One region of the Streptomyces sp. NPDC048751 genome, then DNA from elsewhere that is predicted to be linked to it. Evidence: riboswitches for the same ligand, from Rfam matches in the RefSeq annotation. Region 1 holds a riboswitch; each other region holds the start of a gene.
What was found. A riboswitch is a leader RNA that binds a small molecule or an ion and turns the genes downstream of it on or off. The one in region 1 is predicted to bind cyclic di-AMP.

Region 1 (7,240 bases):
CAGGGCGGCCGCCCAGGGCGGCGTGGTCGAGAGGTCGTACGCCTCGGTCACCGCCTCCGGCGCGGGCGCGAAGACATGGGCGCGGACGGTGTGGAAGACGGCGGCCGCGCCCAGCATCAGGGCGGTCAGGCAGCACAGCAGCACGGTGGCGACCAGGCACTGCCACACCCAGAGCGCCACCACGGGTTCCCGCTCCGGCCACACCGCCCGGGTCAGCGCACGCGGGACCGGCACGGCGGCCGTCAGAGCGACGACGCTCAGCAGGAGCAGGCAGACGGTCATGCCACGGGCTCCGGATCCTGGTCGGAAGGCGGGAGGAGTGGGGCACTGCGGGGTACGGGGGTGTGGCTCGGGTGCGCGGGGAGCGCGGTTCATCGCACGGTGGGCGGCCTCGTCCAGGGGCGCCCGCCGCCAGTATGACGGTGGGCGCCCCCGGAGTCAGCCCGATGCGTGCGGGGCCGGGTCACCCCGGCAGGATCCGTCCCGTCACCTCGCCCAGGCCCACCCGGACGCCGCCCGGGCCGGGGGCCCAGGCCGACAGGGTCACCACGTCGTCGTCCTCCAGGAAGGTGCGCTTGCCGTCGGGGAGTTCGAGGGGGTCACGGCCGTTCCACGTCAGTTCCAGCAAGGAGCCGCGCTCGCGTTCGGTGGGGCCGCTGACCGTGCCCGAGCCGTAGAGGTCGCCGGTGCGCAAGGAGGCGCCGTTCACGGTCATGTGGGCGAGTTGCTGGGCGGCCGTCCAGTACATGGTGGAGAAGGGGGGCTCGGAGACGACATGACCGTTGACGGCGACCGAGATCCGCAGGTCGTAACCACCGGGCTCCTCCTGCGCGTCGTCCAGATACGGCAGCAGAGAGTGGGTGCGCTCCGGGGGTGCCACCCGTGCCTCCTCCAGCGCGTCGAGCGGGGTGATCCACGCGGACACCGACGTGGCGAAGGACTTGCCGAGGAACGGGCCGAGGGGGACGTACTCCCAGGCCTGGACGTCCCGAGCGGACCAGTCGTTGAGGAGGCACAGCCCGAAGACGTGCTCGCGGAAGGCGGACAGCCCCACCGGCTTCCCCCGCTCCGAGGGCACCCCGACCACGAAACCGACCTCGGCCTCGATGTCCAGGCGGACCGACGGGCCGAAGACCGGCTCCGGGTCCGAGGGGGCCTTGCGCTGGCCCGACGGCCTGACGACGTCCGTGCCGGAGACGATCACCGTGCCGGAGCGGCCGTGGTAACCGATGGGCAGATGCTTCCAGTTCGGGGTCAGGGAGTCCGCAGCGTCCGGGCGGAAGATGTGGCCCACGTTCCGGGCGTGGTTCTCGGAGGCGTAGAAGTCGACGTAGTCGGCGACGTCGAAGGGCAGGTGCAGGGTCACCGAGGACAGGGGGTGGAAGAGGGGCTCGATGACGTCCCGGTGGGAGGGCACCGTGACCCAGGCCGTCAGCGCGCGCCGTACGTCCGACCAAGCGGTGCGGCCTGCGGCCAGGAGCGGGTTCAGCGAGGGCTGGGCGAGGAGGGAGGCGTACGGCGAGCCGAGCGCGCGTGCGGCAGCGCCCGCGTCGAGGACGTGGTCGCCGAGGCGGACGCCGACCCTGCGGTGGGCCGGGTCGGAGCCGGCGGGGGAGGAGGGAGAAGAGGGGGAGAAGACGCCGTAGGGAAGGTTGTGCGGGCCGAAGGGGTCGCCCTCGGGGACGTCGAAGGGGGGCATGGGGTGGCTGCCTCACTCTCATCCGGGCCATGCGTGCGATGGGTCCCACGAGGTCTCCGGAAGGGTTCCGGAGGGATTTCACGTGGTCGCGCCACACGTTACGGCCGAGGTGCCGACCTTGGGCAGGGCCTAAAGGGTTTGCAATGTCCGGATAGCTCTTGTCGGACGGTGCAATTCCGGCTTAGCCCCCTTTGGGGGTACACGGACGGTTTGGGTCCGGCCCGTGGGGAGACGTGGGGGCCCGTGGCCAGTCATGCCGTCAGCGTGCCGTTCGAACCCGACCGGGAAGTGCCGGGCTTGATCGTCAAGTTCGGCGACTACCCGCTCCACCATGGCGGCGTCGGTGCCATCCGCACCCTGGGCCGGCTGGGGAGCCCGATGTATGCGATCGCGGAGGACCGCTGCACACCGGCTGCTGTCTCCCGGTACCTGGAACGCGCGTTCGTGTGGCCGACGACGGGCACCGAGGAACCGGACCGTCTGGTGGACGGGCTGCCATGGTGAGCCGGCGCGACCACATGCCCGCGGGCATGCTCCTGGGCGAGCCGCGGCACACCCGAGCTGGGCGCGGGATACGTGTCGTCGGTGCCCGGGCTGTACTTCACGGGGCTGCCGGCCGCGGCGTCGTACGGCCCAGTGATGCGGTTCGTGTGCGGCACGGAGTTCGCCTCACCGAGGCTGGCGTGGCATCTTGCGGCGGCGCACGGCTGAGCCGGAGGGAGGCGGGCACCCCCTGGGGGTGAAAAGCCGATCGTCGCAGGGGAGTTGAAAGTGGTGGCTGGGCGGCGGTGGGGGCTGCCGCCGTCCGGTTCGCACTGAGTGAAGGGGGGTGTCCTGTCCGTATTCTCTGATCATGGCCGCACCCACCGCATCTGACGAGCGCACCGCGTACTCACTCATCGCCACCGACCTGGACGGAACGCTGCTGCGCGGCGACGACACCGTCTCCGACCGGTCCTTCGCCGCGCTCGCGCGGGTGGCACGGGCGGGTGCCCAGCACCTCGTCGTCACGGGGCGGCCGGCGCCCCGGGTGCGCCCGCTCCTCGACGACCTCGGCAGCGGGGGGCTCGCGGTGTGCGGGCAGGGCGCACAGGTCTACGACGCCGGCGCGGACCGGCTGTTGTGGTCGGTCACCCTGGACCGGGAGCTGGCGGAGACGGCGCTGGAGAAGGTGGAGGCCGAGGTGGGGCAGGTGTACGCCGCGGTCGATCAGGACGGCGTCGGAGGGCTCACGCTCATCGAGCCCGGGTATCTGATGCCCCACCCGACCCTGCCCGCCGTACGGGTCGGCCGACGCGCGGACCTGTGGTGCGCGCCGATCAGCAAGGTCCTGCTGCGCCATCCCGACCTGTCCGACGACGAGTTGGCGGCGACGGCGCGCGGAGTGGTCGGCTCCCTCGCGACGGTCACCATGTCGGGCCCGGGAACGGTCGAACTCCAGCCGTGCGGCATCACCAAGGCCACCGGCCTGGCGCTGGCCGCCGAACACCTGGGCCTGAGCCCGGCGGACACGATCGCCTTCGGTGACATGCCCAACGACATCCCCATGTTCGACTGGGCGGCCCGAGGCGTCGCGATGGCCAACGCCCACCCCGAACTCAAGGCCATGGCCGACGAGATCACCGAGTCGAACGAGGACGACGGCGTCGCCGTCGTCCTCGACAGACTGTTTCCCGAAGGCTGAGGGGCAGGCCCTAGTACGCGCCGAAGACGTTGTCGATCGAGCCGTAGCGCGCCGCCGCGTAGTTGCAGGCCGCGGTGATGTTCGCGATCGGGTCGTAGGGGTCGAACGACGTGCCGGGCACGTGGTAGGCCCGGAACGTCGGGTCGATGACCTGGAGCAGGCCCTTGGACGGGGTTCCGGCGGCCGCGTTGGAGTCCCACAGGTTGATGGCGTTGGGGTTGCCGGAGGACTCGCGCATGACGTTGCGGTAGATCCCGTCGTAGGAACCGGGGATGCCCCGCTCGGCCATGATGGCGAGCGACGCCCGGATCCAGCCGTCGAGGTTGTTGGGGTAGCCGGTGACGGCAGCGGTCGTCAGGGCCGCCGGGGTGGCGGCCGAGGCACTGGTCGCGCCGATGAGCGGCAGCGCGAGCACGGCGGCGCCGGTGCCGGCGACGGCGAGGGTGCGAACGAGTCGGGACGTGCGGGTGCGGCGGGGCAGGCCGGCAGTGGGCATGGCGAATTCCTCTCCGGCGCCTGCGAGGTGAGCTGTCGGGTTCGGGCTGGGAGGTGCCCGGCCGGGCCGCCGTTGGGCGACGCGGCTTCACCCCTAGCCGGTCCGGTGCGATGTCCGGCCCGGCGACTTACCTGGGTCCCCCGCTCCTGCCGTATGCGAGTGTTCGTCGATGGGTGGCTGCGGGCGGCGGCAGGATGAGGCGTCCGCCCGACAGGCCGGGAACGTATGCGAGAGCACATGTCGGGAACAAGTGGTGGATTGACGTCTCGCCCCATTGACCTTGGTCTGAGGCGTATGGGGTGCTTGATCCTTTGCGGTTGCCAAGGCTCAACTCGGGGATGGGCAAAGGGGAGAGTCGGTGCACTGCGCCGTGTCCGAACAGGCCCGAACGTGACCCAATTCACTGCTCGCATATCCTCAGCTCATTTGCCGCCAAGGGGAATTGGGAAATCAATTGCGGCAAATCGGGCAGCGTGCGTCTGTGGCCGGATGGTGACCGCCGGGTGGGGCATGAATCACTGCTCGCGGGTAAGGCGATGGATGTCCTGTCATATCGGATGATCAAAGACATAACGCCTGATTCCGTACCGTCCGGACGGTACGGAATGTGGGAGGGCGGGGGGCATCAGTGATCGAAAGGTGACCGGATACGCTGACTTGAGTGATGGCAGCGACCTATCGACAAACCATGTAAGCGCCGGTAGACACCAGCAGACAGGAGACCCCTCGTGACCGTCGTCGGGCCGTTCGGGCTGAGCGTGCGGGACCAGGCTCTGGAAGCCGATGTCCAGGCCGGAATGGCGGCCGTCGAGGAAGGTTTGCTCGAAGCCACCAAGAGCGAGGTCCCGTTCATCACGGAGGCCGCGCAGCACCTCGTACGAGCGGGCGGGAAGCGTTTTCGGCCACTTCTCGTGATGCTCGCGGCGCAATTCGGTGACCCTTACGCGCCGGGGATCGTGCCGTCGGCGGTGGTGGTGGAGCTGACCCACCTCGCCACGCTGTACCACGACGACGTGATGGACGAGGCCGAGGTGCGACGCGGGGTGGACAGCGCGAACACGCGCTGGGGCAACTCCGTCGCGGTCCTCACCGGCGACTTCCTGTTCGCGCGGGCCTCGCACATCCTGGCCGACCTGGGACCGGAGGCGGTCCGGGTCCAGGCGGAGGCGTTCGAGCGGCTGGTCACGGGCCAGATCCTGGAGACGGCGGGTCCCACGGACGGGCGCGACCCGGTCGAGCACTATCTGGACGTGCTGGGTGGCAAGACCGGCTCGCTGGTCGCGGTCTCGTGCCGCTTCGGGGCGATGATGTCCGGCGCCGACGAGACCGTGGTCGACGTCCTGACGCAGTACGGCGAGCGGCTGGGAGTCGCCTTCCAGCTCGCGGACGACGTGCTGGACATCGCCTCCGACTCGCACGAGTCGGGCAAGACGCCGGGGACGGACCTGCGCGAGGGCATCCCGACCCTGCCGGTGCTGCGGCTGCGCGAGCGGGCGGCCCGGCTCGGGCTGGCCGAGGACATCGCCCTGTGCGAACTGCTGGACTCCGACCTGACCGACGACGCCCGGCACGCCGAGGCGCTGGCGGCCCTGCGCGCGCATCCCGCACTGGAGCAGGCGCGGCAGGACACGATCCGGTACGCGAAGGAGGCCCGGGCCGCGCTGGCACCGCTGAAGGAGTGCGACGCGAAGATCGCACTGATGGAGCTGTGCGACGCGGTGGTGCACCGGGCCGGCTAGGCCCCCTGCGTTCCCTGCCCCCGCCCTCGCCCTGCCCCCGCCCTCGCCCCGCGCCCGGCGCATCCCCTACGTCCCCTGTGTCCCAGTGTGTCCTCCGGAGTCGCTCGCCCTCTCGGAGTATCTGACGCCTTGTGGCGTATGTCACAGCGCTGGGCAAGGTTCGGTGCGCGTGGCGGCGTCAGCCCGTCCGACCCCTAGGGGTCGGGAGGAGGCGCCTCCACCCCATGTCATACCGCAGGCGTACGCGGAGTTGAGTCCGAGGGTTGACGAATCCCCTTGGCGGATTTGGTCAGATGGACACCACGGAAAACACCACTCCTCACCGATTCGGGTGAGAATGGCTGCTCGGGGTGGAACACGGACACGCGGGACGAGCAGCCGCCGCCGACGACGGAGGTAAGGCAGACATGGCACCGTACGCATCCGACGACAGCACGACCGCCGGGGAGGGCGACGACCTGCGCGCCGGACGGCGCAAGGCCGCGCGGTACGTGGTCCCGGTCGCGGTCATGGGAGTGGCGGCGGCGACCATCGGGCTCGTCCCGGCGCTCGCCGACTCCGGTGACCCCGACCTGCCGAAGATCAGCGCACAGCAACTCATAGAGAAAATCGCCAAGTCGGACGTACAGCAGCTGTCCGGCACCGTGAAGATCAGCACGGACCTGGGGCTGCCCGACCTGGGCGGACTGGAGAACGGCCTCCTCTCCGGTGCCACACGCTCGGGCGGCGACGGCGGATCGTCCGCGGATCCGTCCGCCAAGCTCACCGAACTGGCCTCCGGCACGCACACCGTGCGCGTCGCCGCCGACGGCCCGGACAAGCAGAAGCTCTCGCTGCTCGAGAACGCCGCCGAATACAGCCTGATCCACAACGGCAACGACGTCTGGGGCTACGACAGCAAGTCCAACGAGGTCTACCACGGCACGTCCTCGGACGCTGCCGACAAGGGTGACAAGGGCGACAAGAGCGGCAAGAGCCGGGAAGACGTCCCCGCCACCCCCAAGGACCTCACCGAGGAAGCCCTGAAGTCGGTCGACGACACCACGTCCGTCACCGTCGACGGCACCGTCCAGGTCGCCGGCCGGGACGCCTACAAGCTGCTCGTCAAGCCGAAGCAGTCCGGTACCACGGTCGGCGCGATCAGCGTGGCCGTGGACGCGAAGACGGGGCTGCCACTGAAGTTCACGCTGACCCCGGCGCGCGGCGGCGCGGCCGTGGTCGACGCCGGCTTCACGCAGGTCAGCTTCGACAAGCCGGCCGCCTCCACCTTCGACTTCACCCCGCCGAAGGGCGCGAAGGTCACCGAGGACGAGAACGCGGGCCACGAGAGCGCCGACCGCGGGCAGCGCGGCCCGAAGTCCGAGGAGGACCTCGGCAAGGAGCTCGACGGGATGAAGACCATCGGCGAGGGCTGGAACTCCATCGCCACCTTCGACACCGGCGGCGAGGGCGTGCCCTCGGGCACCGAAGCCGGCGGTGACCTCGGCGGGTTCCTCGGCTCCCTCGGCGACCAGGTCAGCGGGAAGTTCGGCAAGGGCACCGTGTTCTCCACCCGTCTGGTCAACGCCCTGATCACCGACGACGGCAAGGTCTACGTCGGCGCGGTCACCAAGGACGCCCTG
Region 2 (7,240 bases), on a different contig from region 1:
CGTCGCCGCCATCGTCAGATAGCCGCCGGTCAGCGCTTTGCCGACGCACATCACGTCCGGCGTCACCGCCGCGTGCTCCGCCGCGAACAGCGCTCCCGTACGCCCGAAGCCGGTCGCGATCTCGTCGAACACCAGCAGCACGTCGTGCGCGTCGCACGCCTCCCGCAGCACCCGCAGATACGCGGGGGAGTGGAACCGCATCCCGCCGGCGCCCTGCACCACCGGCTCGACGATCACCGCGGCCAGCTCGTCGGCGTGCCGCGCGATCGCCATGCGCAACTCCTGCGCGTACGACTCCTCGTACGCGACCGGCGGTGGGCCCACGAACACCTGACGGGGCAGTACGCCGGTCCACAGCTCGTGCATCCCGCCCTCGGGGTCGCACACCGACATCGGCTGCCAGGTGTCCCCGTGGTAACCGCCCCGCCAGGTCAGCAGCCGCTGCTTCGACGGGCGGCCGAGCGAACGCCAGTACTGCAGGCACATCTTGACCGCGACCTCGACCGACACCGACCCGGAGTCCGCGAGGAACACGTGCTCCAGACCGTCGGGCGAGATGTCGACAAGTCGCTTCGCCAACCGTACGGCGGGCTCGTGGGTGAGCCCGCCGAACATCACGTGGCTCATGCGGCCGACCTGGCCGTGCGCGGCCTCGTTCAGCACCGGGTGGTTGTAGCCGTGGATCGCCGACCACCAGGACGACATGCCGTCGACCAGCTCACCCGAACCGTCCGCGAGCCGCAGCCGCACCCCGCTCGCCGACTCCACGACGAGCGGGTCCACACGGCCCGGCATCGGCCCGTACGGATGCCACACGTGCCGCCGGTCGAGCTCCAGCAGCTCGGAGACGGCCGGCTCAGGCATTGGGCGCGAGGTCCGTACCGGCACCCCGGCGGCGCACGGCGACCAGGTCCGTACGGGCCTCGTTGGCCGAGGGCACGGCCGGGGACCCGGCGGCGGGCGAGGAGGCCGGCACGGAGCCGCAGACACCGCCGCCCGCGCCCTCGTGGGACCCGCAGCCCCCGCCCTCGTGCGACCCGCACCCGCCACCGCTCGCGTGGGAACCGCAGCCCCCGCCGCCCGCGACGCGATGCTCCGGCAGCGTCACCTCGCCCGCGCCCTCCACCTCGAACCCGGCGTCCGCGATCATGTCCAGGTCGGCCTTGCCGGCCTGGCCCTCGCTGGTGAGGTAGTCGCCGAGGAAGATCGAGTTGGCCAGGTGCAGCGCGAGCGGCTGCATCGTGCGCAGATGGACCTCGCGGCCGCCCGCGATGCGCACCTCGACGTCCGGGCAGACGAAGCGGACCATCGCCAGGATCCGCAGACAGCGCTGCGGGGTGAGGTTCCACTCCTTGGCCAGCGGGGTGCCCTCGAACGGGATCAGGAAGTTCACCGGAACGGAGTCGGGGTCCAGCTCGCGCAGCGAGTAGACCACGTCCACCAGGTCCTCGTCCGACTCGCCCATTCCGGCGATCAGCCCGGAGCACGCCGACAGACCCGCCGCGTGCGCCTTCTGCACCGTGTCCACCCGGTCCGCGTACGTGTGGGTGGTCGTGATGTCCCCGTACGTGCCCTCGGACGTGTTGAGGTTGTGGTTGTACGCGTCAGCGCCCGCGTCGCGCAGCCGCTCCGCCTGGCCGTCGGTGAGCAGACCGAGGCAGGCGCACACCTCGACGCCCTCGTTCTGCTCCTTGATCGTCTTGATGGTCTCGGAGACCCGGTCCACGTCCCGGTCGGTCGGCCCCCGCCCGCTCGCCACCAGGCAGACCCGCTTGGCGCCACCCGCCAGCCCGGCCGCCGCGGCCTCGGAGGCCTGGTCGGGTTTGAGCCAGGTGTACTTCAGGATCTCGGCCTTGGAGCCGAGCCGCTGGGAGCAGTAGGAGCAGTCCTCGGGGCACAGCCCGGACTTCAGGTTGACGAGGTAGTTGAGTTTCACCCGTCGCCCGAACCAGTGCCGGCGCACCTTTCCGGCCGCGGCCACCACGTCGAGCAGGTCGTCGTCGGACGTGGCCAGTACGGCCAGCGCCTCCTCGCGGGTCGGCAGCTCGCGCCGAAGCCCCTTGTCCACCAGCGTGTTCAGCAGGTCCATGAGAGCCGATCCTGTCGTACGGACCCGCTCGGGGCCAAGGTAGGGATCACACAACACACCCCCTTCGAGGTGTGGGTATTGCCACACCATGGGTGGCGGGGCGTGCCGCTAGTGTCTGTCCGCTACCTACAAATACCCCGGAGGACCCATGGCGTTCGGCTGGATCGACGAGCAGGCGGAGGCGCGCCGCCGGGCCGGACTCGTACGGACCCTGCGCCCGCGCCCCGCCGACTCGCCGCTGCTGGATCTCGCGAGCAACGACTACCTGGGCCTGGCACACCATCCGCAGGTCACCGAGGGCGCGGCGCGGGCGGCGCGGACCTGGGGCGCCGGGTCGACCGGCTCCCGGCTCGTCACCGGCACCACCGAGCTGCACACCGAACTGGAACGCGAACTGGCCGATTTCTGCGGCTTCGAGGCGGCCCTCGTCTTCTCCTCCGGCTACGCGGCCAATCTCGCCGCGGTCACCGCGCTCGCCCCGCACGGCTCCCTGATCGTCTCCGACGCGGGCAACCACGCCTCACTCATCGACGGCTGCCGACTGGCCCGGGGGACGACGCAGGTCGTCGCGCACGCCGAGCCGGACGCCGTGCGCAAGGCGCTCCAGACGCACGAGGGCCCGGCTGTCGCCGTCTCCGACGCGGTCTTCTCGGTCGACGGCGACGCCGCCCCGCTCGCCGCGCTCGCCGAGGCGTGCCGGGAGCACAGCGCGGGGCTCGTCGTCGACGACGCCCACGGCCTGGGCGTCCTGGGCGACGGCGGCCGCGGCACCCCGCACGCGGCGGGACTCTCGGGCGCCGACGACGTCGTCGTGACGGTCACGCTGTCCAAGTCGCTCGGCAGTCAGGGCGGAGCCGTGCTCGGCCCGGCCCGGGTGATCGACCACCTGGTCAACGCGGCACGCACCTTCATCTTCGACACCGGTCTGGCCCCCGCGGCCGTGGGTTCGGCCCTCGCGGCCCTGCGGCTGCTGCGCCGGGAGCCTGAGCGTGCGGCACGGGCCCGCGCGGTGGCGGCGGAGCTGCACGCACGCCTGACCGCCGCGGGTCTGGAAGCCGTACGTCCGGACGCCGCGGTGGTCTCCGTGCGCGCGCCGTCCCCGGAGGAGGCCGTTCAGTGGGCAGCCGACTGTCGGGCGGCCGGCCTCGCCGTGGGCTGCTTCCGTCCTCCTTCCGTTCCCGACGGCGTCTCACGGCTCAGGCTGACCGCCCGTGCGGACCTCTCCGGGGCACAGATCGAACGCGCTGTACGAGTGATCGGCGAGACGCGACCATGAGTCGGCGTGACACGGCCGTGGGTCGCCCCTGTTGACGGACGAGGGTGATCAGCGGAACGCGGCCGTGAATCCCGACCAGCTCTCGGGGGAGAAGAGCAGGGCGGGCCCGGCCGGGTCCTTCGAGTCGCGTACGGCGAGCTGCCCGGCGCACGGCCCTGAGGCCGGCCGGGCCGTCTCGACGCAGTTGTTGGCTCCCGTGCTGTAGCTGCTGCGCAGCCAGCGCACGTCGTGCAGATCGATGCTGGAAGGAACGTTCCGAGGCAGTGCGGACATAGTGCCTCCTTACGCGCCGCCACCTATCCCGGCGATGTAATCCAACGAGTCCTCGGGCGAAAGTGCATGGATCTGAAGGGTGTTGAAGGCCTCGCTGTAGGCCTGGAGGTCTTCTTTCCGCTCAAGGTAGAGGCTACTCGTCAAGTGGTCGAGAACAACCACATCCAGGTCAGAAGTGCTCGGAAAAGAGAAGATAACGAAAGGGCCGGTGACGCCGATGTGCGCCCCGGCCGTGAACGGCAGTACTTGCAGGCGTACTTGTGGCAGCCGCGCCGCCTCCACCAGGCGTTCGAGCTGCCGCGCCATCACTCCGGGCCCGCCGACCTCCCGCCGCAGCACCGCCTCGTCCAGCACCGCGCTCAGCTCCAGCGGCGGATCCGCCCGCAGGACGACCTGCCGGGCCAGCCTGACCTCCACCAGCGTGTCCAGCCGGGCGTCGGGCACGCCCTCGACGGCCGCCCGGGTCACCGCGCGGGCGTACTCGGCCGTCTGCAACAGGCCCGGAACCACCGACGTCTCCAGGGTGCGCATCGCTCCGGCCTGCGACTCCAGGCTGATGAAGTCCCGGTAGGTGGGCGGCAGGACCCCACGGTAGGCGTGCCACCAGTGGTGCCCGCCGGCACCGTCGGAGCCCGCCAACGCGAGCATCAGCTCGCGCAGTTGAGGATCGGCCACGCCGTAGACGTCGAGAAGTAACCGAACATCGGCTGGTTTCACGCCGCTGGTGCCTGTCTCGATCCGGCTCACCTTCGACTGGTGCCAGCCCACGAGGCGAGCCGCCTCCCCGCTGGTGAGCCCCGATTGGGCACGCAGCGCACGCAGTTCCGCACCCAGTTTGCGGCGGCGCACCGCGGGACCGTGCTGCATGGGTACTCCTTACTCCCGACGAGCCACCCAGATCCGCTCTGTCGTCGTAGAGTTCACCGCTTCGAGCGACAGATATATGCACATCTTGGGGGATCGCCACCCGTGAGGGGTGCGGTGATGGCACTCTGGCGACGAAGCACCAGTCCGGGACCGTACTCGAATCATCCGCTCCGTGTCGGACTCGCGGTCCCGGGGGAAAGGGACGACGTCGCCATGGCAGACCATCTGGAAGCATCCGTCACTCTGCCGAGCGATCCCGCCTCGGTCTCCGCGGCCCGCACCTTCGTGGTCGGCACCCTCGCGGAATGGGGCCTGCCCGAGGAGGCGGAGGTGTCCGACACCATCCGGCTCATCGTCTCCGAACTCGCCACCAACGCCGTGCAGCACACGCTGGGGCAGTCCCCCACCTTCACGGTGGACCTCCGGCTCGACCGTGACGAACGGGTGTTCGTCGGTGTCACCGACAGTCATCCCCGGTTCCCCAAACGGCTCCCCGCCGCCGTGCAGCAGGACAACGGCCGGGGCATGGTGATCATCCGCTGGCTGACCGCGGAGTGCGGCGGCAAGCTGAGAGTCCGGCCGACCCGCGAGGGCGGCAAGACGGTCTCCATCGAGCTGCCGTGGACCGTGCCGACCGAGCCGGCGGCAACAGTGGGGCAGCAGGAGCAGTAGCCGGCGCTGCAGCCGCCGGGACTGCTCCAGGGCCGGTACCGGCGCTTCAGGACGCCGGCACCGCCCCCGGGAGGGTCACTTGACCCGGCCGTACCAGACGTTCTTCGTCCAGAGCTTCTGCAGCTTCACCACGTCCCCGGTCTTCGGGGCGTGCCAGATCTTCCCCTTCCCGGCGTAGATGCCCACGTGGTAGACGCTGGAGCTGGAGGAGCCCGAGTGGAAGAACACGAGGTCCCCGGCCTTGCGGCTCTTCACAGAGATGTGTCGGGTCTTGTTGTACTGCTGGGCCGCCGTCCGGGGGAGCTTCTTGCCCGCCTTCTTGAACGCGTACAGCGTGAGCCCTGAGCAGTCGAACCTCTTGGGGCCCGTGGCCCCGTACTTGTACGGTGAGCCCTTTTTGGACGCCGCGATCTGGAGCGCCTTCGTCGCAGGTGTGGCGGCCGCGGCGTCGGAGGCGATGCCGGGGACCACGATCGAGCCGCCCACGGCGGCGATGGTCAGGGCCGAGGCCGTGCCGGCCCGGGCCATCAGCGACGGGACACGATTGAGCGCAGACATGCGCAACCCTTCGTCAGCCGCCTGTGAAGGATGACCTGTCGGATTCGGGCTGGCGAAGTTGCCCGGCCGCGTTGCTGCGGCTTCACCCCAAGGGCTGCTCGGCCCGGTCATGGCGTGACCGTTCCGGCGACCCGTCTTGCTTGGGTCCTCCACTCCTGCCGATCCACTCCTGTCGACCAGTCATCCGGGCGGCGGCAGGACTCGGCGTCCGTCCGGATCGCCCCGCCGTTGTGGCGGGGGCTTGTCGTCAGTCACGGATCTTCACTCACGAGTGTCCGAAATACCCAACCGAATCGGGGGTTTGTGGCGTTACTCACCACTCACCCGTTCGGGTGGACAGTGCGGTGTTCGAGTGAGTGTCCAGGTCATGACGGGGGCTCGGACCAGCATGAAAGGGTTTCAGCCCCGGCTGACGCTACGCGCGTTGCGCAAGTCGGGAGGTCCCGTAAAAGGACCTTCGTCTACTCCGAACAGGGGTACGTCATTCGGTCCGTTTAGCTTCCGATCCGGACGTCCCGCCGAGGAGGCCGCGCGTCCGGACCGGACAACGGTGAGTCAACTGTCGGAGAGCGGCGGCACCGTGACTCGCGCCGTACGACGCTCCCCGTCGAGGACACGCAGCGCACGCGCCAGCGTTGGAGCGTGCAGCTCGGTCTCACCCCGCTGGTGCATGAGCGCCAGTGCGTCCCTGAGCGCCGTCGCCTTGGCGACGAGCGCCTGCGCGGCGCGTAGACCACGGTACGTGTCCCCGTGATGCGCCGGGTTGATTCGGCCGAGAAGGTCTGCAACATCCAGGTAACGGTCGATCAGCTCGCCCTCGGCGCGGGTGAGGGCGGGCAGCGGTGGCAGCTCCGGAGGCAGCATCGGTGCCTCACCTGGCGCCGGGTGCGGTGCGCGAGGCCTTGCGGCTGGGGATGAGCCCGTCCACCAGGCCGTACTCCACGGCCTCCTGCGCGCTGAGCATCTTGTCGCGCTCGATGTCCGCGGTCACCTGCTCCGGTGTGCGCCCCGTGTGCCGTACGAGCATCTCCTCGAGGCGCTCGCGGGTGCGGATCAGCTCGGCGGCCTGGATGGCGAGGTCGCTGGCCTGTCCCTGGACCGGCTCGGTCAGCGCCGGCTGGTGGATCACGATGCGTGCGCCCGGCAGCGCGAACCGCTTGCCCGGCGAGCCCGCGGCCAGCAGCACCGCGGCGGACGCGCCTGCCTGGCCGAGGCAGATCGTCTCCACGTCGCAGGTGACGTACCGCAGTGTGTCGTAGATGGCCGACATCGCGCTGAACGAGCCGCCGGGGGAGTTGATGTACAGCGAGATGTCACGGTCCGGGTCCTGGTACTCGAGGTACATGAACTGGGCCATCACGTCGTTCGCCGAGATGTCGTCGATCGGCGTCCCGAGGAAGACGATCCGCTCCTCCAGCAGCTTCGAGTACGGATCCATCGTCCGGTGCCCCGAGCTCGTGCGTTCGGTGAACTCGGGCAGGACGTAGCGGGCGGACGGTCGGGCG
Region 3 (7,240 bases), on a different contig from region 1:
GAGGTGCCGGTCATCGAGGCCGCCATCGACGAGGAGCTCGCCCGGTTCGCCGAGGAGGGCCCCACAGCCGAGGAAATGGAACGCGCCCAGGCCCAGTTGGAGCGTGAGTGGCTGGACCGCCTCGGCACGGTCGCGGGCCGCGCCGACGAACTCTGCCGCTACGCGGTGCTGTTCGGCGACCCGCAGCTCGCCCTGACCGCCGTCCAGCGCGTGCTGGAGGTGACACCGGAGGAGGTCCGGGAGGTCGCCAAGGCCCGCCTGCGCCCCGACAACCGCGCGGTGCTCGTCTACGAGCCGACCGCCGCCGAAGCCCCCGCCGACCAGGACGAGAACGAGGAGGCGGCCCAGTGACCGAGCTCGCCACGATGGACTTCCACCCCCAGCCCCAGGCGGGCGACGCCAAGCCGTGGGCCTTCCCGGCCCCCGAGCGCGGCACCCTCGACAACGGCCTCACGGTCCTGCGCTGCCATCGCCCCGGCCAGCAGGTCGTCGCCGTGGAGGTGCTCCTGGACGCGCCCCTGGACGCCGAACCGGCCGGTCTGGACGGCGTCGCCACCATCACGGCCCGTGCCTTCTCCGAGGGCACCGACAAGCACTCCGCCGAGGAGTTCGCCGCCGAGCTGGAGCGCTGCGGCGCCACCCTCGACGCACACGCCGACCACCCCGGCGTACGCCTCAGCCTCGAAGTCCCGGCCTCGCGCCTGGAGAAGGCCCTCGGGCTGCTCGCCGACGCCCTCAGGGCGCCCGCGTTCGCGGACAGCGAGGTCGAACGGCTCGTCCGCAACCGCCTCGACGAGATCCCGCACGAGCTGGCCAACCCCTCCCGCCGTGCCGCCAAGGAGCTCTCCAAGGAGCTCTTCCCGGCCACCGCGCGCATGTCCCGCCCGCGCCAGGGCACCGAGGACACGGTCCAGAACATCGACTCCGCGGCCGTACGCGCCTTCTACGAGAAGCACGTCCGTCCCGCCACGGCCACCGCCGTGGTCGTCGGCGACCTCACCGGCGTCGACCTGGACGCGCTCCTCGGCGACACCCTGGGCGCCTGGACGGGCTCCTCGGCCCAGCCGCGGCCCGTGCCGGCGGTGACGGCCGACGACACCGGCCGTGTCGTCATCGTGGACCGCCCCGGCGCCGTCCAGACGCAGCTGCTCATCGGGCGCATCGGCCCCGACCGGCACGCGCGCGTGTGGCCCGCGCAGGTGCTCGGCACCTACTGCCTCGGCGGCACCCTCACCTCCCGTCTGGACCGCGTGCTGCGCGAGGAGAAGGGCTACACCTACGGTGTGCGGGCGTTCGGGCAGGTGCTGCGCTCGGCCCCCGACGGCTCGGGCGCCGCGATGCTCGCCATCAGCGGTTCCGTCGACACCCCGAACACCGGCCCCGCCCTGCAGGACCTCTGGACGGTACTGCGCACGCTCGCGGCGGAGGGTCTCACCGACGCCGAGCGCGATGTCGCCGTGCAGAACCTCGTCGGGGTGGCGCCGCTGAAGTACGAGACCGCCGCGGCTGTCGCCAGCACGCTGGCAGACCAGGTCGAGCAGCACCTGCCGGACGACTACCAGGCGACGCTGTACCAGCAGTTGGCCGCGACCGGCACCGTGGAGGCCACCGCGGCCGCCGTGAGCGCCTTCCCGGTGGACCGCCTGGTCACCGTCCTCGTCGGTGACGCCGCGCAGATCAAGGAGCCCGTCGAGGCCCTCGGTATCGGCACCGTCACGGTGGTGTCCGCCGAGTAGCGGCACACGAGCAGCGGCACACGGAGGGGCCCCTGGAGACGAAAAGGTCTCCAGGGGCCCCTGATGTCCGAATTGAGGGAAAGGTTGCCTGTCTGGCCTGTGGGATGCGCTACAAAAGCCGTGATCCGTTTGAGGATTGAAAGTGGTCCCGCTTAGCGTCGTCCGGGCTGTTCGTCGGGCAGTGCGCCGCAACCGCGGCACCGGACAGTCATCGCCGAGTCCCCGTACGGCGCGAGCCAGGGGAGCCGGGGACCCAACTAGGCAGTCCCTGGGGTGAATCGGACGCCCGCGCGTGTCGCGAGGGGGCCCGTAGGAGACCTTCCTGCTCCGAACCCGTCAGCTAACCCGGTAGGCGAGAAGGAAGGAAAGGACCGCTCATCTTCATGGCGTTCACCTGCGCCACCGGGAAGCACCGTCGTCCCAGCCGCATAAAGCGCACCACCGCCCGCGCCGCGGGCGTCGCCGCGCTCACCACCACCGGCGTCATCGGCACCCTGAGCGCACCGGCGCTCGCCGCCGACACCGCCGTCGAGCAGACCGGCCTCATGCCCGTCGTCACCGTCGGCCACTCGGTCGCCGACCGGGTCGACGCCCAGGCCGCCGCCCAGAAGGAGGCCGCCCAGCTGAAGGCGGCCGAGGAGGCCGCGCGCAAGAAGGCAGCCGCGGAGGCCAAGAAGGCGCGCGAGGAGGCCGAGCAGGCCCGCGCGGCCAAGGCCCGCGCCGTGCGCGCCGCCGAGCGCAAGCGCCTCAACGCCTTCGTGGCGCCGATCTCCGGCTCCTACATCTCCACCGGCTACAAGTCCGGCGGCTCTCTGTGGTCGTCCGGCAGCCACACCGGCGTCGACTTCCACGCCGCGAGCGGCACCACGGTGCACGCGGTCGGCTCCGGCACCGTCGTGCAGACGGGCTGGGGCGGCGCCTATGGCAACCAGATCGTGATCAAGATGAGTGACGGCACGTACACGCAGTACGGCCATCTGTCGTCCATCGGTGTCTCGGTGGGCCAGCAGGTCACCCCGGGCCAGCAGATCGGCCTCTCCGGCGCGACCGGGAACACGACCGGTCCGCACCTGCACTTCGAGGCCCGTACGACTCCGGAGTACGGCTCGGACATCGATCCGGTCGCCTACCTCCGCCAGCACGGCGTGAACGTCTGACGACACCTCGCAGGACATACCGCGGCCCCGGCTCCCCGAGCCGGGGCTTTCGCGCTTTCACGGGCCCCGCTGTCCAAAAAATATCCATGGATTCCGGACCGCCATCGGAAATTCCGGCTCATTGCCATAGAGTCACTGACCACACGTCCATCGTCGACGTTTCACGGGGATTAAGGCGGAGGTCGGTCATGCGTATTCCGGCGCATTCGGTATGCACGGCCATCCGGGACGACATCGTCGCGGGTGTCTACGAGCGCGGCAGCCGGCTCACCGAGGAACTCCTCGCGCGCCGCTACGGCGTCTCGCGCGTCCCCGTGCGGGAAGCCCTGCGCACGCTGGAGGCCGAGGGCTTCGTGGTGACCCGGCGGCACGCGGGCGCGTGCGTGGCCGAACCCACCGAGCAGGAGGCCGCCGACCTGCTGGAGATGCGCATGCTCCTGGAGCCGCTCGGCGCCTCCCGGGCCGCCCAACGGCGCTCCGAGGCCCATCTGAAGGTGTTGCGCGGGCTCGTCAGGATCGGCCAGGAGCGGGCCAGGCGGGGCAGCAGCGAGGATCTGCGCTCCTTGGGGAGCTGGTTCCACGAGACGCTCGCCCAGGCCTCCGGCAGCCATGCGATGACCTCCACGCTGACCCAGCTGCGTCACAAGATCGCCTGGATGTACGCGGTGGACGCCCCGGCCGACCCGGTGGAGTCCTGGGCGGAGCACGGCGCGATCGTGGACGCGGTGGCCCGCGGCGACGGCGAGCGTGCGCGGACGATCACGGCGCTGCACGCCGAGCGCACGACCGCCGCGCACCGGATGCGCTTTTCCGGCGGGGAGCGACCGGAGCGTGTGAGGACTTCGCAACCTCCCGTAAACATGTCGGGCCAGCGGCATTAACACGGGGGCCGTATACAAAGGGGAGATATTCGGTGGAGACGTATTTCCGCTGCCCTTTTTCGTGCGCGCCGAGAATTCCCGGTCGTGCGTCTCAGGTGTGCCCGCTGCAATTCTCCCGAAAGTGCCGTGAGAAACGGCGAAGCCGCGCCGCCCGGAAGGGGCGACGCGGCTTCGCGCGTGCTGCGAGCGACGCTCACACGGTCTCGGGCAGCTCCTCGAGGCCCTCGGAGACCAGCTTCGCCAGACGGTCGAGCGCGGCGTCCGCGCCCTCGGCGTCGGAGGCGAGGACGATCTCCTCGCCGCCCTGGGCGCCCAGGCCGAGAACGGCCAGCATGGAGGCCGCGTTGACGGGGTTGCCGTCGGCCTTGGCGATCGTCACCGGGATACCTGCGGCCGTGGCGGCCCGGACGAAGATGGATGCGGGGCGGGCGTGGAGGCCCTCGGCCCAGCCGACGTTGACGCGGCGCTCAGCCATGTGATGCTGCCCTTCGGTGCTCAGGTTGTCTAGACCAGTGTTCCACACGTGAAGCGTGGCAGGAACGGTCCTGCGTCCCGTTCCCCATGTGGTCGTCGAACCTCGGCCTCGATCCGACTTCCGTCCTCCACAGACTGCCTCGCGCCCTCGTCAGGCGCTAGCCGTACTCTGGGCCCCATGCAGAGCGCGTCGGACCGGCACGAGTACCCCGCCCACTGGGAGGCCGACGTGGTGCTGCGCGACGGCGGCACCGCACGCATCCGCCCCATCACCGTTGATGACGCCGAGCGCCTGGTCAGCTTCTACGAGCAGGTCTCGGACGAGTCGAAGTACTACCGCTTCTTCGCGCCCTACCCGCGCCTGTCCGCCAAGGACGTCCACCGCTTCACGCACCACGACTTTGTGGACCGGGTGGGACTCGCGGCCACGGTCGGCGGCGAGTTCATCGCCACCGTACGCTATGACCGCATCGGCGCCGACGGCATGCCCGCCTCGGCCCCGGCCGACGAGGCCGAGGTCGCCTTCCTGGTCCAGGACGCCCACCAGGGACGCGGCGTCGCCTCAGCCCTCCTCGAACACATCGGAGCGGTCGCGCGCGAGCGCGGCATCCGCCGCTTCGCCGCCGAGGTGCTGCCCGCCAACACCAAGATGATCAAGGTGTTCACGGACGCCGGGTACACCCAGAAGCGCAGCTTCGAGGACGGCGTCGTACGCCTGGAGTTCGACCTCGAACCCACCGAACGCTCACTCGCCGTGCAGTACGCGCGCGAACACCGCGCCGAGGCGCGGTCCGTGCAGCGGCTGCTGACGCCCGGCTCCGTCGCCGTCGTCGGCGTCGGCCGCGCGCCCGGCGGTGTGGGCCGCAGCGTCCTCGGCAACATCCGGGACGCCGGGTTCACCGGACGCCTGCACGCCGTGAACAAGGCGTTCCCCGAAGAGCTGAAGGAACTCGACGGGGTGCCCGCCCACCGCTCGGTGCGGGACATCGAAGGACCCGTCGACCTCGCGGTCGTCGCCGTCCCCGCCGACCATGTGCCCGAGGTCGTCGCCGAGTGCGGTGAGCACGGCGTCCAGGGGCTCGTCGTGGTCTCCGCCGGATACGCCGAGAGCGGCCCCGAAGGGCGCGAGCGCCAACGCCAACTCGTCCGGCACGCACGCGCGTACGGCATGCGCATCATCGGGCCGAACGCCTTCGGGATCATCAACACCTCCCAGGACGTACGGCTGAACGCGTCCCTCGCCCCCGAGATGCCCCGCCCCGGGCGCATCGGACTGTTCGCCCAGTCCGGCGCCATCGGCATCGCACTGCTCTCCCGGCTCCACCGCCGCGGGGGAGGCGTCACCGGCGTCACCGGCGTGTCCACCTTCGTCTCGTCCGGCAACCGCGCGGACGTCTCCGGCAACGATGTCCTCCAGTACTGGTACGACGACGCCGACACCGATGTCGTCCTCATGTACCTGGAGTCCATCGGCAACCCGCGCAAGTTCACCCGCCTCGCACGCCGTACGGCGGCCGCCAAGCCGCTGGTCGTCGTGCAGGGCTCCGGTTCCGCTCCCCAGGGGCACACCGTACGGGCGACGCGGTTGCCGCACGCCACGGTGTCCGCGCTGCTCCGGCAGGCCGGGGTGATCCGGGTGGACACCATCACCGAGCTGGTCGACACCGGCCTGCTCCTCGCACGCCAGCCGCTGCCGACGGGGCCGCGCGTGGCGATCCTCGGGAACTCCGAGTCCCTGGGGCAGCTGACGTACGACGCGTGTCTCTCCGAGGGGCTCCGGCCGCTGCCGCCGTTGGACCTGACGACGGGTGCGTCGGCGGAGGACTTCCGGGTGGCGCTGGCGCGGGCCTTGGCCGACGAGGCGTGCGACGCGGTGATCGTGACGGCGATCCCGGCGATCGGGGAGGCGTCGCCGGGAGACGCGGAGCTGGCGGAGGCACTGCGCACCGCCGCCTCCTCGGCGCCCGCCAAGCCGGTTCTGGTGGTGCACGTCGAGCTGGGCGGGCTCGCGGAGGCCTTGTCGGCCGCTGCCAGTACCGCACCACAGGCCGGTTCGAACGCATCCGGTGTCGTGGGCGGTGCCCATCCGTTCCGCGCCTTGGACCGATGGGCCACCCCGGCACCGGAACCATCGGCCACCCCGGCCGACTCCCGTCTCATCCCCGCCTACCCCGCCGCCGAACGCGCCGTCCGTGCGCTCGCCGAAGGCGTGAAGTACGCCCAGTGGCGACGCGATGCCGCCCAGCCCGGGAAGGTGCCCGAGTACGAGGACGTCGACGAGAAGGGAGCCGCCGAGCTGATCGGCGGGCTGCTCGCGCGCGGGCAGGGCCTCACGCTCGGCACGGAGGCGACCTGCGAGCTGCTGCGGATGTACGGCGTCCATGTGCACCGCGCGGTGGCCGCGCCCACCGCCGAGGACGCCGTCGCCGCCGCGCGCACCCTCGGCTACCCCGTGGCCCTCAAGGCCACCGCCCCGCACCTGCGCCACCGCGCGGACCTGGGCGGCGTACGGCTGGACCTCGCCGACGAGGAGCAACTGCGGCGGGCGTACTCCGAGTTGACCGGCCTGTTCGGAAAGCCGGAGGAGCTGCGGCCGGTCGTGCAGGGGATGGCCCCGCGCGGGGTGGACACGGTCGTCCGCGCGGTCATCGACCCGGCGGCCGGCGCGGTGGTCTCCTTCGGGCTCGCCGGCGCGGCCTCCCAGCTGCTCGGGGACATGGCGCACCGGCTCGTGCCCGTCACCGACCGGGACGCGACCTCGCTGGTCCGCTCGATCCGGACGGCGCCGCTCCTGTTCGGCTGGCGCGGCTCGACGCCCGTCGACACGCCCGCGCTGGAGGAGCTGCTGCTGCGCGTGTCGCGGCTGGTCGACGACCATCCGGAGGTCGTCGCGGTCACCCTGGAACCGGTCGTCGTCGCCCCGCGCGGTCTGAGCGTGCTCGGCGCCTCCGTACGCCTGGCGCCACCCCCGGCCCGCGACGACCTCGGCCCC

Region 2: it holds a riboswitch for cyclic di-AMP, as region 1 does, so the genes downstream of both, ACGFNV_RS37540 (C40 family peptidase) here and ACGFNV_RS11355 (transglycosylase SLT domain-containing protein) in region 1, are expected to answer to the same signal.
Region 3: it holds a riboswitch for cyclic di-AMP, as region 1 does, so the genes downstream of both, ACGFNV_RS17850 (M23 family metallopeptidase) here and ACGFNV_RS11355 (transglycosylase SLT domain-containing protein) in region 1, are expected to answer to the same signal.

The regions. Positions count from the first base shown of each region.
Region 1 covers NZ_JBICUX010000002.1:935,563-942,802, reverse strand. Annotated here, with positions in the region: gene ACGFNV_RS11380 (M56 family metallopeptidase) at 1-282, opposite strand, end outside; gene fahA (fumarylacetoacetase) at 464-1,699, opposite strand; partial or broken gene ACGFNV_RS11370 (ATP-grasp domain-containing protein) at 1,964-2,194, shown strand; partial or broken gene ACGFNV_RS11365 (NAD(P)/FAD-dependent oxidoreductase) at 2,243-2,410, shown strand; gene ACGFNV_RS11360 (HAD family hydrolase) at 2,553-3,383, shown strand; gene ACGFNV_RS11355 (transglycosylase SLT domain-containing protein) at 3,394-3,879, opposite strand; cyclic di-AMP (ydaO/yuaA leader) riboswitch at 3,884-4,058, opposite strand; gene ACGFNV_RS11350 (polyprenyl synthetase family protein) at 4,608-5,618, shown strand; gene ACGFNV_RS11345 (outer membrane lipoprotein carrier protein LolA) at 6,026-7,240, shown strand, end outside.
Region 2 covers NZ_JBICUX010000015.1:191,409-198,648, forward strand. Annotated here, with positions in the region: gene ACGFNV_RS37510 (adenosylmethionine--8-amino-7-oxononanoate transaminase) at 1-864, opposite strand, end outside; gene bioB (biotin synthase BioB) at 857-2,089, opposite strand; gene ACGFNV_RS37520 (8-amino-7-oxononanoate synthase) at 2,238-3,365, shown strand; gene ACGFNV_RS37525 (DUF397 domain-containing protein) at 3,414-3,638, opposite strand; gene ACGFNV_RS37530 (helix-turn-helix domain-containing protein) at 3,648-4,505, opposite strand; gene ACGFNV_RS37535 (ATP-binding protein) at 4,719-5,177, shown strand; gene ACGFNV_RS37540 (C40 family peptidase) at 5,253-5,735, opposite strand; cyclic di-AMP (ydaO/yuaA leader) riboswitch at 5,739-5,952, opposite strand; gene ACGFNV_RS37545 (hypothetical protein) at 6,291-6,599, opposite strand; gene ACGFNV_RS37550 (ATP-dependent Clp protease proteolytic subunit) at 6,607-7,240, opposite strand, start outside.
Region 3 covers NZ_JBICUX010000005.1:115,373-122,612, forward strand. Annotated here, with positions in the region: gene ACGFNV_RS17840 (M16 family metallopeptidase) at 1-351, shown strand, start outside; gene ACGFNV_RS17845 (M16 family metallopeptidase) at 348-1,736, shown strand; cyclic di-AMP (ydaO/yuaA leader) riboswitch at 1,939-2,105, shown strand; gene ACGFNV_RS17850 (M23 family metallopeptidase) at 2,120-2,893, shown strand; gene ACGFNV_RS17855 (GntR family transcriptional regulator) at 3,082-3,774, shown strand; gene ACGFNV_RS17860 (HPr family phosphocarrier protein) at 3,968-4,249, opposite strand; gene ACGFNV_RS17865 (GNAT family N-acetyltransferase) at 4,427-7,240, shown strand, end outside.